2 linked regions of the Azospirillum brasilense genome follow. The protein of the gene in region 2 interacts with the protein of the main gene of each other region in a pairwise test. Links are inferred from orthologs where the notes say so. Each region holds a gene or a part of one and is shown on either strand. Other genes may lie near its edges. The genes, in order: AMK58_RS07410 and ybgC.

Region 1 (5,492 bases), 400 kb from region 2 along the record:
CCGACGCCGCCTTGGCGCGCGTTCCCGCCTCCCTGCGCAACGATCCGGGCCTGCTGTTCGACCGCGCCCGCTACCGCCGCCGCAAGGGCGACGACGCGGGGGCGCTGGAGATCATCGTCCAGGCGCCCAAGGACATGGGCCGCCCGCAGGCCTGGTGGACCGAGCGCCACATCCTGGCCCGCCGCGCCATGGTGAACGGCGACCACAACCTCGCCTACCGTCTGGTGACGGCGCACGGGCAGACCGAGGGCAACGGTGCCGCGGAGGCGGAATTCCTCGCCGGCTTCCTGGCGCTGCGCTTCCTTGATGATCCGTCGAGCGCTTTCAACCACTTCCACAAGCTCTACCGCTCCGTCGGCGCGCCGATCAGCAAGGCGCGCGGCGCCTACTGGTGCGGACGCGCGGCCGAGGCGCTGGGCCAGACGGCGCAGGCCAAGGACTGGTACGCCAAGGCCGCCCAGTTTGGCACGACCTTCTACGGCCAGCTTGCCGCCCGCCACGCCGGGAACGGGCGCATTGCCCTGCCCGCAGAACCGCGCGTCTCCAACGCCGACGCCACCGCCTTCGAGCGGCGGGAGGTGGTGCGAGTGACCAAGCTGCTGGCCGAGATCGAGGGCAACACCGACGAGCGGGTGACCGCCTTCCTGCGCCGCATCAGCCTTGACGCCAAGGAGCCGGCGGATTACGTGCTGGCCGCCAAGCTGGCCCGTGAGGTCGGGCGCCGCGACCTCGCCGTCGCCGCCGCGAAGGACGCCGCCCAGAACGACGTGTTCCTGGTGGAAGCCGGCTACCCGATGATCGAGAGCCGCCCGTCCGCTCCGGAGATCGCCCTGGTGCACGCCATTATCCGGCAGGAAAGCACCTTCAACACCCGCGTGGTGTCGTCGGCCGGAGCGCGTGGCCTGATGCAGCTCATGCCCGGAACGGCGCAGCTGGTCGCCGGCAAGCTGGGCGTCAAGCATGACAACGCCAAGCTGATCAGCGACCCGGACTACAACGTGCGGCTCGGCTCGACCTATCTGGCGGACATGATCGACCGCTTCAACGGCTCCTACATCATGGCCATCGCCGCCTACAACGCCGGTCCGACCCGCGTGCGTCAATGGATCGACACCTACGGCGACCCGCGCGGCGAAGCCGTCGACGCCGTGGACTGGCTGGAGCTGATCCCGATCTACGAGACCCGCAACTACGTCCAGCGGGTCATGGAGGCTATGCTGGTCTACCGCGCCCGCATCCAGGGCGCCAAGGCGGAGCTGAACCTGGATAAGGAAATCCGTCGATGAATTCCCGGCGGCCCCTCGCCCATCTCGGACGACGGGCCGCCGGATCGATCAAAACCGAATATTCGAAAGTCACAAAAGCCAGCTTATCTCTGTCACATACCAAAATCGAAATCGTCCAAATTTCGTCATTTTCGTCTGAAGTGGTAACTCTTCTTCCTATCCGGAAGATGAATTGCATTTAATGCTCTATTAACCACAAGCCGACAGAATTCTCTCGCACGGACGGACCGTGTTTCTCTTTATTCCGTGATTGGGAGCCTACCATGCCAGCACCGATGGTCGCCGATGAAGTCCGCCAGGCGTGCCGCATCCACGCGCGCCTTTTAGACGCCTTCATCGCCTTGACGGAACAGGAGTTGGCGCAACTCGCCCCTGGTTTCGCCGAGGAAAGCCTCATGGAATCGCTGGAGAAGATGCGGGCCGCCCGCAAGAGCTACGGCGCCCTGGGCGGTGTCGTCGCCCTCGAAATGGTGGCGTCGAACGCCGCCTGACCGAGTGCGTTGCGTTCGGGTCGGCCTTCCGTTCGGGAACAGGGGACCGCTAATCCTGCGGCGTGTCCCCGTTGCCCGCACCACCCGACTGCCGGCGCTGCACTTCGCGCCATTTGGCGACGTTCCGGTTGTGATCCGGCAAAGTCTTCGCAAAGACATGCCCGCCGGTGCCATCGGCGACGAAATACAGGAAGTCGTGCTTTTCCGGGTGCAAAGCCGCCTGGATGGACGCCCGCCCCGGATTGGCGATCGGGCCCGGCGGAAGCCCAGCCGCGACGTAGGTGTTGTAGGGCGACTCGAATTTCCAGTCATTCCGGGTCAAGGCCCGCCCCAACTCCCCGCTACCATCGGTCAGCGCGTAGATCACGGTCGGGTCCGACTGGAGCTTCATGCCGGTCTCCAGGCGGTTGACGAAGACCCCAGCGACCTTGGCGCGCTCAGCGGCGACGCCGGTCTCCTTCTCCACGATGGACGCCATGGTCAGCGCCTGCTCCGGAGTCTCGTAAGGCAGGTCCGGACCACGATTCTTCCAGGCGTCGTTCAGCGCCTGGGTCATGGCATGCTGCATCCGCTCGACCAGGGCCGAGCGCGAATCGCCGTAAGAATAATGATAGGTTTCAGGGAGTACGGTTCCGTTCTTCGGAACCGTTTTCAACTCGCCGGATAGCGCCGGTTCGGCGTCGAGCAAGGCCACCACCTGGGCGGAGGTCAGCCCCTCCGGCACCGTGAAGCGGCGAACCACGGTCTTGCCCTGGCGCAGCATCTCCAGCACACCGTCGACGCTGATCCCCGCCGGGAAGGCGTATTCGCCCGCTTTCAATGGTCCCCGGAGCTTTGCGGCGAACAGGAAGAGGATCGGAGAGTCGACGACCCCCGCATCCTCCAAGGTCAGCGCGATCGCTTCGAGCCCGCTGCCGCGCGGGACGACCACCGTCTCGGCATGCTCAAGGGGTCCGGGGGCCATCACGCGGAGGGCACCCCAGAACGCCAAGCCGCTGCCCGCGGTGAGGACGGTCAACGCCCCCGCCGCGATTCGGAGGCCCCAACCCATCGGCGGTCTCCGCGATGCTTCGCCGTTCAGGCGAAATCCTTGAAGATCAGCGAGGCGTTGGTGCCGCCGAAGCCGAAGGAGTTCGACAGCGCGGCCCGCACACGGCGCTCCTGCGCAACCTTCGGAACGAGGTTGACGCCGAGGCAGCTGTCCGAAGGATTTTCGAGGTTCAGCGTCGGCGGAACCAAGCTGTGGTTGATCGCCTTGATCGAATAGATCGCTTCGACCGCACCGGCAGCCCCCAGCAGGTGGCCGATGGCCGACTTGGTGGAGGACATGGCGACGTTGTCCATCGCCGCGCCGAACAGCCGCTTCACCGCGCCCAGCTCGATCTCGTCGCCCAGCGGCGTCGACGTGCCGTGCGCGTTGACATAGTCGATGTCCGACGGCTCCATTCCGGCCCGCTTCAGCGCGTTGCGCATGGCGCGGAAACCGCCGTTGCCGTCCTCCGCCGGGGCGGAGATGTGGTAGGCATCGCCGGACATGCCATAGCCGACCACCTCGGCATAGATGTGGGCGCCGCGCTTCTTGGCGTGCTCCAGCTCTTCGAGGACGACGACACCGGCACCCTCGCCGATCACGAAGCCGTCGCGGTCCTTGTCGTAGGGACGCGACGCCTTCTCCGGCGTGTCGTTGAAATTCGTGGACAGGGCGCGCATGGCGGCGAAACCGCCGACGCCCAGGCGGCTGACCGCCGCTTCCGTGCCGCCGGCGACCATCACATCCGCGTCACCCAGCATGATCAGGCGCGAAGCGTCGCCGATGGCGTGCGCGCCGGTCGAGCAGGCCGTGACCACCGCGTGGTTCGGGCCCTTGAAGCCGTGCTGGATGGAGATGTGGCCGGACGCCAGATTGATGAGGCAGGCCGGAATGAAGAAGGGGGAGATGCGGCGCGGCCCCTTTTCGGCCAGGGTGACCGCACCATCGGCGATGCCCGGCAGGCCGCCGATGCCCGAGCCCACCATGACACCGGTGAGTTCGCGCTCCTCCTCGGTCTGGGGAACCCAGCCGGAATCCTTGATCGCTTCGTGGGCGGCGGCGATGGCGAAGATGATGAAATCGTCCATCTTCCGCTGGTCCTTCGGCGGAACGAAGGCATCGGGGTTGAACAACCCGTCGCCATCCCCGCGCGGAACCTGCCCGGCAACTTTCGAGGCCAGATCGGAGGCGTCAAAACCCGTGATGGCGCGAATGCCCGATTGGCTGGCGGTCAGACGCTCCCAGTTGAGCTTGTGGCCGACACCGAGCGGCGTGACCAGACCAAGGCCGGTAACGACGACACGTCTCATGGGGTATTCCTTGACCTTTCCTCGGAAAACTCAGCGACGGCCAGGCCACTTTGGAAAAGCTGCCTGGCCTTCTTGCGCCACGCCTGATCAGGCGGCGGCGTTCGCCTTGATGAAGTCGATGGCGTCCTTCACCGTCAGAATCTTCTCGGCGGCGTCGTCCGGAATCTCGCAGCCGAACTCCTCCTCGAAAGCCATAACCAGCTCGACCGTGTCGAGGCTGTCGGCGCCGAGATCGTCGATGAAGGAGGCGTTCTCCGTCACCTTCGACTCCTCGACCCCGAGGTGGTCCACAACGATCTTCTTAACGCGCTCGGCGACATCGCTCATTTTTTAAGACCTTCCAATCCTTGAGACCGCTCGGGCGAATTCGGCCGGCTCAACACGCGGCTGCGTGCCTTCCTGCCACAAAAAGCCCCGTCCGATAACACATTTTTAGAGCCTTGACCAGCGCCCGCGGGAACCGGTCCGAACCTGTGGTTCAGGCAGCGAATCCGCCTCAGATCATGGCCATGCCGCCGTTGATGTGCAGCGTCTGGCCGGTGACATAGGCGGCCTCATCGCTCGCCAGGTACACGACTCCGGCGGCGATTTCCCCCGGCTCGCCCATGCGGCCGGAAGGAATGGCGGTGAGCAGCTTGTCCTTCTGCTCGGAATTCAGGGCGTCGGTCATCGCCGTGGTGATGAAACCCGGCGCGACGCAATTCACGGTGATGCCGCGCGACGCGACTTCCGCGGCCAGCGACTTCGACATGCCGATCATGCCGGCCTTGGAGGCGGCGTAGTTGGCCTGGCCGGGATTGCCGGTGACGCCGACGATCGAGGTGATGCCGATGATGCGGCCCCAGCGGCGCTTCATCATACCGCGCAGCACGGCGCGCGACAGGCGGAAGGCGGCGGTCAGGTTGACGTCCAGCACCGACTGCCAATCGTCGTCCTTCATGCGCATGGCCAGCTGGTCGCGGGTCAGGCCGGCGTTGTTCACCAGGATGTCGATCTGGCCGAGGGCGGCCTCCGCGTCCTTGGCGAGCTGCTCGGTTCCGGCGGCGTCGGCAAGGTTGCCGGGCACCACCAGGGCGCGCTCGCCCAGCTCGGCGGCGAGCGCCTCCAACGGGGCGACGCGGGTGCCGGACAGGGCGACGGTGGCGCCCTGAGCGTGCAGCGCGCGGGCGATCTGCGCCCCGATGCCACCCGAGGCGCCGGTGACCAGCGCCTTCTTTCCGGTCAGGTCGAACATGGAATGCCTCACAGGGTCTTCAGGAACGATTCGACGTCGGCCGGGCCCTGAACGGAGGTGCCGGCCAATTCCTTGTCGATGCGCTTGGCGAGACCCGACAGCACCTTGCCGGAGCCGAGTTCCACCAGGGTGTCGACGCCC
Region 2 (7,336 bases):
AATCGGTGAGCTGGGTCTGGCGGCGGGTGCGCAGGTCCAGGGCGTAGATGTCGGTGTTGCCGTTCTGCGCCATGCTCATGACGACCTTGTTGCCGTCCGGCGAGAAGCGCGGGGCGAAGGTCATGCCGACGAAGTCGCCGAGGACTTCCTGGCGGCCGCTGTCGATGTTGAACAGGTACACGCGCGGCTTCTTGTTGAAGTACGACATGTAGGTGATTTCCTGGGTCGCCGGCGAGAAGCGCGGCGTCAGGACGAGGTTCTTGCCATCGGTCAGGAACTGATGGTTCTCACCGTCCTGGTCCATGATGGCGAGCTGCTTCTTGCGCGCGTTGGCCGGGCCGGATTCGGCCACGTAGACGATGCGCGTGTCGAAATAGCCCTCTTCGCCGGTCAGCCGCTTGTAAATGGCGTCGGCGACGATGTGGGCGATGCGGCGCCAGCTGTCGGCGGTCGCGGTGTAGCTCAGCCCCTGCATGTACTGGCCGGCGGCGACGTCCCACAGGCGGAAGTCGACCTTCATGCGGCCGTCGCCCATGGCGGTGGTGTTGCCGGCGACCAGCGCCTGGGCGCCGACGGCGCGCCAGTCCTGGTAGCGCGGCTCGCCGGAGCGGAGCTGGTCCGGGGTCTGCAGGAAGCCCTTGGGGTCGAGCGGCCTGAACAGGCCCGACCGCTCCAGATCGGCGGCGACCACCTTTGAGATGTCCGAGCCGACCTGCGCCTCGCGCCCGCCGGCACCGGCGAAGCTGGTGATGGCGATCGGCAGCGGCTCGACCACGCCCTTGGTGATGTCGATTCGCACCTCGGCGCGGGCCGGGGCGGGCGCCGCGACGCCGAGGGCGAGCAGCAGAGCGCCGGCGCAACCGGCGGCCTTCAGCAGGAGCCTCGTCTTCTTCGTCATGGTCAGAACATGTCCCTCGGGTCGAAATTGAACACGAAGTAACGCCACTCTTCATACCGGGCGGGCGTGAAGTCGCCGGAGAACTCGCCGATGGGCAGGGGGCTGGTTTTGCGGATCGCGCGGATCGCCGCATCGACCGATGCCCGGAAGGCGGCATCGGAGCGGTAGCGGGCCTCGTATTTCGGATCGGCGGTGACGTTCAGCACCGTTCCGTCGCGGCTCAGTTCCACGCGAAGCTCGACCTGCATGTTTCCGGCGTCCTTGCGGCCCGGATCGAAGTTCCAGTTCTTGCCGACCGCGCCGCGGATGCCGTCGATGGCGCGCCCGGACGGCTTGAACGGCTTGTCCGGACCGTTCACCGCCTTGGCAGCCCCCGAGGGCGCCGGCGACGCGGCCGCGTGCTGGGTCGGCTTGGCGTCGGCCTTGCTCTCCGACGCCGCCGGCTTGGCCGGGGCGTTCTTCTGAACGTTCTTCAGAAGGTCGGCCAGCGCGTCGGTCTTCTCCGGCGGCTTCTCCGGCTTCTTCGGCTCGGCCTTCGGAGGCTCGGGCTTGGCCGGCTCGGGCTTCTTGGGCTCGGGCTTGGGCGGTTCCGGTTTGGCCGGCTCCGGCTTCGGCGGCTCGGGCTTCTTCGGCTCCGGCTTTGGGGGCTCGGGCTTGGGAGGCTCAGGCTTCGGCGGTTCCGGTTTGGGCGGCTCCGGCTTCGGAGGCTGCGGCTTCGGTTCCGGCTTGGGCTCGGGCGGCTTGACCACCGGCGCCGGCGCCGGATCGGGCGGCGGCGGGGGCGGCGCCGGCTTGGGCGGCGGCGGCGGTTCGCGCGCCGGGGGCGGCGTCACCTGGGCGACCTTGGGCGGCTCCGGAACCTTCGGCTCGGGCCGGGGCGGCGGCGGGGGCGGCGGCTCGCTGGCCGGTTCCGGCGGCGCGGGGGCCGGCGGACTCGGCTTGGCCTCGGGGACCGGCGGCTTGGGGGCCGCATTCGGGACAGGCGGCTTCGGCTCGCCCTTGTCGACGCGCGCGGCCTGCGTCACCTCGCCCATGTCCACGATCTCGATCGGGATGGACTCGGGGATGTCCAGCTTGCGATCGCTGGGCGGCATGCCGAGCACGAACAGCGCGACCAGCGCGACGTGCAGCGTTGCCGAGGCGATCAGGGGTTTGCGCATGGGTCAGCCTTCAACTCGCCGTGGCGTCTCAGCGCTGCGCCGAGCCGCCGACGCGCGGCCCGGTGGCGCCCGGCCCGCTGGGCATCTCGGCGACCAGCCCGACCTTCTTGAAGCCGGCGGCGCTCATGGTGCCCATCACCTCCAGCATCTTGCCATAGGCGATCTTCGCGTCGCCGCGCACCAGGATGCGGGCGTCTGGGTTGTTGTTGGTGACGGCGATCAGCAGCGGCACCATGTTGGCCGTCTCCACCGCCGTCTCCTGCACATAGACCCGGCCGTCGGACTGCACGGTCACGAACAGCGGGTCCTTCTGCGCCTCCAGCGGGGCGGCGTTGGTCTTCGGCAGATCCACCGGCACGCCGACGGTCAGCAGCGGTGCCGCGACCATGAAGACGATCAGCAGCACCAGCATGACGTCGATGAAGGGCGTCATGTTGATGTCGGCCATCGCGCGGTATCCGCGGCGGCGGCCCCGACCGTGGCCGCCCTTTCCTGCGAGCTGGGCTCCCATGTCAGGCGGCTCCCCGCTCCTCGAGGTGGCGCGACAGGATCGCCGAGAACTCGCCCGAGAAGGTCTCCAGCCGGTCGGCGTAGCGGCCGAGGTCGGTGGTGAACTTGTTGTACGAGATCACGGCGGGAATGGCGGCCACGAGACCCAGCGCCGTGGCGAACAGCGCCTCGGCGATGCCGGGCGCGACGACGGCGAGGCTGGTGTTGCCCGACGCGGCGATGGAGGTGAAGGAGTTCATGATGCCCCACACCGTGCCGAACAGGCCGATGAAGGGGGCCGTCGAACCAACCGACGCCAGGAAGGTCATGTAGCGCTCGGCGCGCAGCATCTCGCGCCCGATGGTCACCGACATGACGCGTTCGACCCGCTGCTGCAGCGACCCCTTCATGGAGCCGATGCCGCGGTCGGCGGCGTGGCGCCATTCGCGCATGCCGGCGGCGAAGGTCGCCGACATCGGATCGCTCGGGTTCTGGCCGATGCGGTCGTACAGCGCGTCCAGCGAACCGCCCGACCAGAAGCTCTCCTCGAAGGCGTCCGCCTGCGCGTTCAGGCGGCGGATGCGCATCAGCTTCTCGATGATGATGGCCCAGCACCACACCGAGGCAACCAGCAGCATCAGCATCACGACCTTGACGATCATGTCGGCCTGCCAGAACAGGCCCCACATCGTGATGTCGTGAGCCTTCGCTGCGGCCCCGACCACCTGGGCGGAATTCAGATCCATCGCAGTCAGTCTCGCTTCTGCCTTATGTACAAATCGATGAGCGCCTCGCGGACCGGCGCCGGAAGGCGCGCGGGACGTCCGGCCCGGTTACCGGCCAAATTGATCATCGCCAGCTGAATCTCCGCCCGCGCGAGGTCACGGCCGTCGCGGCGGGCAAGTTGTGCAACTGCGAAGGAGGCACCGCCGGTATCGGTGATTCGCGTCACCACTTCAAGCGTATCCTCGAGCTTTGCGGGAGCGACAAAATCGATCTCCGCCCGTCGTACCGCAAATGACACACCGTCGCTTTCGGCCAGCCCGGCGTTGGTGAATCCGGTCAGCCGCAGCATCTCGGTGCGCGCCCGCTCGAAGAAGCGCAGGTAGTTGGCGTGATAGACCAGCCCCCCGGCGTCCGTGTCCTCGTAGTAGACCCGCAAGCGCAGCCTGTGCTGCGCGTTCTCGTCAAACCAGCCCGAGAGATTTGCCGTCCCGGTACCGTCAGACATCGCCGTCCTCCGGGTCCGGGTTCGCCTCCGACAGCCGGTCCAGCAGGTCGAACTGGCGGGTCGGCGCCGACGGCGGGTTGAGGCCGAGATAGCGGAAGCCCTGGTCGGTCAGCATGCGTCCGCGCGGGGTCCGCTGCAGGAAGCCCTGCTGGATCAGGTAGGGTTCCACCACCTCCTCCAGCACGTCGCGCTGCTCGCCGAGTGCGGCGCCCAGCGTGTCCACGCCCACCGGGCCGCCGTTGTAGTTGTTGGCGATGATGCCGAGATAGCGCCGGTCCATGCTGTCGAGGCCGAGCCGGTCGACCTCCAGCCGGGTCAGGGCGGCGTCGGCGATGCGCGCGTCCACCTCCGGCACGCCGGCCACCGAGGCGAAGTCACGCACCCGACGCAGCAGGCGCCCCGACACGCGCGGCGTTCCGCGTGACCGGTTGGCGATCTCCCGCGCCCCCTCCGGCGTGATGAGCATGTTGAACACGGCCGCGGCGCGGCGGACAATCAGCTCCAGCTCGTCCGGCTCGTAGAACTGCAGCCGCACCGGAATGCCGAACCGCTCGCGCAGGGGGCGCGTGATCAGGCCGGACCGGGTGGTGGCGCCGACCAGCGTGAAGGGCGGCAGGTCGATCCGGATGGACCGCGCCGACGGGCCTTCGCCGATGATGAGGTCGAGCTGGAAATCCTCCATGGCGGGATAGAGCACCTCTTCCACGGCGGGATTAAGGCGATGAATCTCGTCGATGAAGAGGACGTCGTGCGGCTGCAGGTTGGTCAGCAGCGCGGCGAGGTCGCCGGCCCGCGCGATGACCGGGCCGGAGGTCGCGCGGAAGCCCACCCCCAGCTCACGCGAGACGATCTGGGCCAGCGTCGTCTTGCCCAGGCCCGGCGGGCCGAACAGCAGCACATGGTCCAGCGCCTCGCCGCGCGCACGCGCGGCCTGGATGAAGATGGACAGGTTCTCGCGCGCCTGCCGCTGGCCGATGAACTCGGCGAGCGAGAGCGGACGGATCGAGGCTTCGCCGGAATCGCCGGCGCCCCGCCCCGGCTGCACCAGCCGGTCAGGATCGGAGCCGTTCTGGTCGGCGGTCATTGGCTGAGTTCCTTAAGGCCATGGCGGATCAGCTCCGACACGCCGGCTCCGTCGCCCAGCTTGCGCCCGGCGGCCACGACGGCGCCGAACGCCTCCGACCGCCCGTAGCCGAGGTTGACGAGGGCCGAGACGGCGTCCGCCATGACCATGTTGTCGGGGCCGCCCGCCGGCGCCGCCTTGCCGCCCGCCGCCGGAGCGGCGGAGGCCGAGGCGCCGAGGGTAAGGTTGCCCACCTTGTCCTTCAACTCGTTGACGATGCGCGCGGCCACCTTCGGCCCCACGCCGTCGGCGCGCGTGAGCGCCGTCTTGTCCTGCGCCGCGATGGCGCGGGTGAGCTGGTCGGGGTCGAGCACGCCGAGGATCGACAGTGCAAGGCGCGAGCCGACGCCCTGGATGGTGGTGAGCAGCCGGAACCAGTCGCGCTCGCCGGAATCGGCGAAGCCGTAGAGGGTGATCCGGTCGTCGCGGATGAAGGTCTCGACGACCAGCGCCCGCCGCTCCCCCACCGCCATGCGCGACAGCGTGCGGTTGGAGCAGGCGACCTGATAGCCGACCCCGTTGACGTCCACCACCACCCAGTCGGTCCCGACCGAATCCACGACACCGGTGAGCTTGGCGATCATGGGAAATTCTCCTTGTCCCTCAAACGCTGGAGGGGATCACGGCGCAACACGGTGGTCGCGGAAAGCGCCGTGCGGATGGTTTCGAGAACGCCTTCCAGATTGTCGTTCACGTCGTTGTTCCAGAAGCGCAGCACGCGGAAACCGGCCTGTTCCAGCATGCGCGTCCGGCGCTCGTCATACGGCGCCTGCTCGGCGTGCTGCCCACCATCCAGTTCGATCACCAGCCGATGGTCGTGCGCGACGAAATCCACGATGAAGCCGACAATGGGTTCCTGCCGACGGAATTTGGCCCCCATCTGCGCGTTCCGCAAACGTTGCCATACGATCTTTTCCACTTCCGTGGAATCGCGCCGCATCTGAACGGCACGGTTGGTGTGCAAAGGCGCCGGCTTGTCCTTCGCAACCGGCAACAATGCTCCCTCTCCCCTCTGGGGAGAGGGTTGGGGTGAGGGGGTTGCGCGCGTGCCGGACGCACCGCCCCGCGCATCCCCCTCACCCGGCCCTTCGGGCCACCCTCTCCCCGGAGGGGAGAGGGAAACGCCATCGCCCCGCCGCCACATTTGCCAGCTGGCGCGGTGATGCGCGTGGCAGATCGCCACGGCCAGGGCGTCCGCGGCGTCCGGTGTGGTGATGGCGCAGCCGGGAAGCAGCAGGCGCACCATGGCCTGGACCTGCGTCTTATCGGCCCGGCCCTGCCCCACCACGGCCTTCTTCACCATGTTGTTGGCGTATTCCGCCACCGACAGCCCGGCCAAAGCCGGGACCAGCAGGGCCACCGCCCGCGCCTGCCCCAGCTTCAGCGTGGAGACCGCGTTGCTGTTGACGAAGGTTTCCTCCACCGCCGCCTCATCGGGGCGGTAGCGCTCCAGCACTTCGGTCAGCGCCCCGTGGAGCTGGCACAGCCGCTCGGCCAGCGGACGGCCGTCTTCGGAATGGACGGCGCCGTCCGCCACATGGGTCAGCCGGTTGCCGGACACGTCGATGACGCCCCAGCCAGTGTGGCGGAGGCCGGGGTCCAGCCCCAACAGGCGTACGGGCGGCTGCTGCGCCGCCCCGCTCCTTCCGGCCTGCCCAAGCACCCCGGTTTCCTCCGCTCCGCGACCCGGTATCAGGCCGTCAGCTTCTGCATCAGCTCGTCGGAGATGTCGAAGTTGCCTTCGACGGTCTGGACGTCGTCGTTGTCCTCCAGCACGTCCAGCAGCTTCATCAGGCTGGCGGCGGCGTCCTCGGACGGGGCGACGGTGTTCAGCGGCTTCCAGGTCAGGCGCGCGCTCTCCGCACCGCCGAACTTGGCCTCCAGCGCGTCGCGCACGATCGCGAAATTCTCCACCGTGGTGGTGACCTCGTGACCGTTCTCGTCGGACGCCACGTCCTCGGCGCCGGCTTCCAGAGCCACCTCGAACACGGCGTCCGCGGCCGCGGCGGCGGCCGGGTAATAGATCGCGCCGACGCGGCTGAACATGAAGCTGACCGAGTTCGTCTCGCCCAGCGAGCCGCCGTACTTGGTGAAGGCCGAGCGCACTTCCGAGGCGGTGCGGTTGCGGTTGTCGGTCAGCGCCTCGACGATCAGCGCGACGCCGCCGGGGCCGTAGCCCTCGTACCGCACCTCGTCGTAGTTCGCGTCGTCGCCACCGCCGGGCGTGCCCTGCTTGATCGCGCGGTCGATGCGGTCGCGCGGCATGTTCTGCACGCGGGCCGCGGTGATCGCGGCGCGCAGGCGCGGGTTGGCCGCCGGGTCCGGCAGACCGCCCTTGGCCGCCACGGTGATCTCGCGGGCGAGCTTGTTGAAGATCTTCGACCGCTTGGCGTCCTGCGCGCCTTTGCGGTGCATGATGTTCTTGAATTGGCTAT

Evidence for each region.
Region 1: the proteins of ybgC (region 2) and AMK58_RS07410 interact in binary tests that used the Escherichia coli proteins (3 or more experiments, as listed by UniProt). The link is inferred for Azospirillum brasilense from one-to-one orthologs.

The regions. Positions count from the first base shown.
Region 1 is NZ_CP012914.1:1,611,337-1,616,828, reverse strand. The notes cover bases 2,825-5,492. They hold AMK58_RS07410 (acyl carrier protein), read right to left. Parts: upstream 4,445-5,492; coding sequence 4,205-4,444; downstream 2,825-4,204. Other genes in these bases: fabD (ACP S-malonyltransferase), read right to left, coding at 5,360-5,492; fabG (3-oxoacyl-[acyl-carrier-protein] reductase), read right to left, coding at 4,614-5,351; fabF (beta-ketoacyl-ACP synthase II), read right to left, coding at 2,855-4,117; mltG (endolytic transglycosylase MltG), read right to left, coding at 2,825-2,828. In the rest of the region: AMK58_RS07430 (lytic transglycosylase domain-containing protein), read left to right, coding at 1-1,286; AMK58_RS07425 (hypothetical protein), read left to right, coding at 1,550-1,777; more of mltG, read right to left, coding at 1,827-2,824. UniProt on the Escherichia coli protein: Carrier of the growing fatty acid chain in fatty acid biosynthesis.
Region 2 is NZ_CP012914.1:2,006,319-2,013,654, forward strand. What follows is about bases 2,039-5,038. They hold ybgC (tol-pal system-associated acyl-CoA thioesterase), read right to left. Parts: upstream 3,779-5,038; coding sequence 3,299-3,778; downstream 2,039-3,298. Other genes in these bases: AMK58_RS09270 (energy transducer TonB), read right to left, coding at 2,039-2,058; tolR (protein TolR), read right to left, coding at 2,087-2,569; tolQ (protein TolQ), read right to left, coding at 2,571-3,293; ruvB (Holliday junction branch migration DNA helicase RuvB), read right to left, coding at 3,771-4,862; ruvA (Holliday junction branch migration protein RuvA), read right to left, coding at 4,859-5,038. In the rest of the region: Tol-Pal system beta propeller repeat protein TolB, read right to left, coding at 1-898; more of AMK58_RS09270, read right to left, coding at 901-2,038; more of ruvA, read right to left, coding at 5,039-5,485; AMK58_RS31875 (endonuclease domain-containing protein), read right to left, coding at 5,482-6,045; AMK58_RS09305 (YebC/PmpR family DNA-binding transcriptional regulator), read right to left, coding at 6,594-7,336.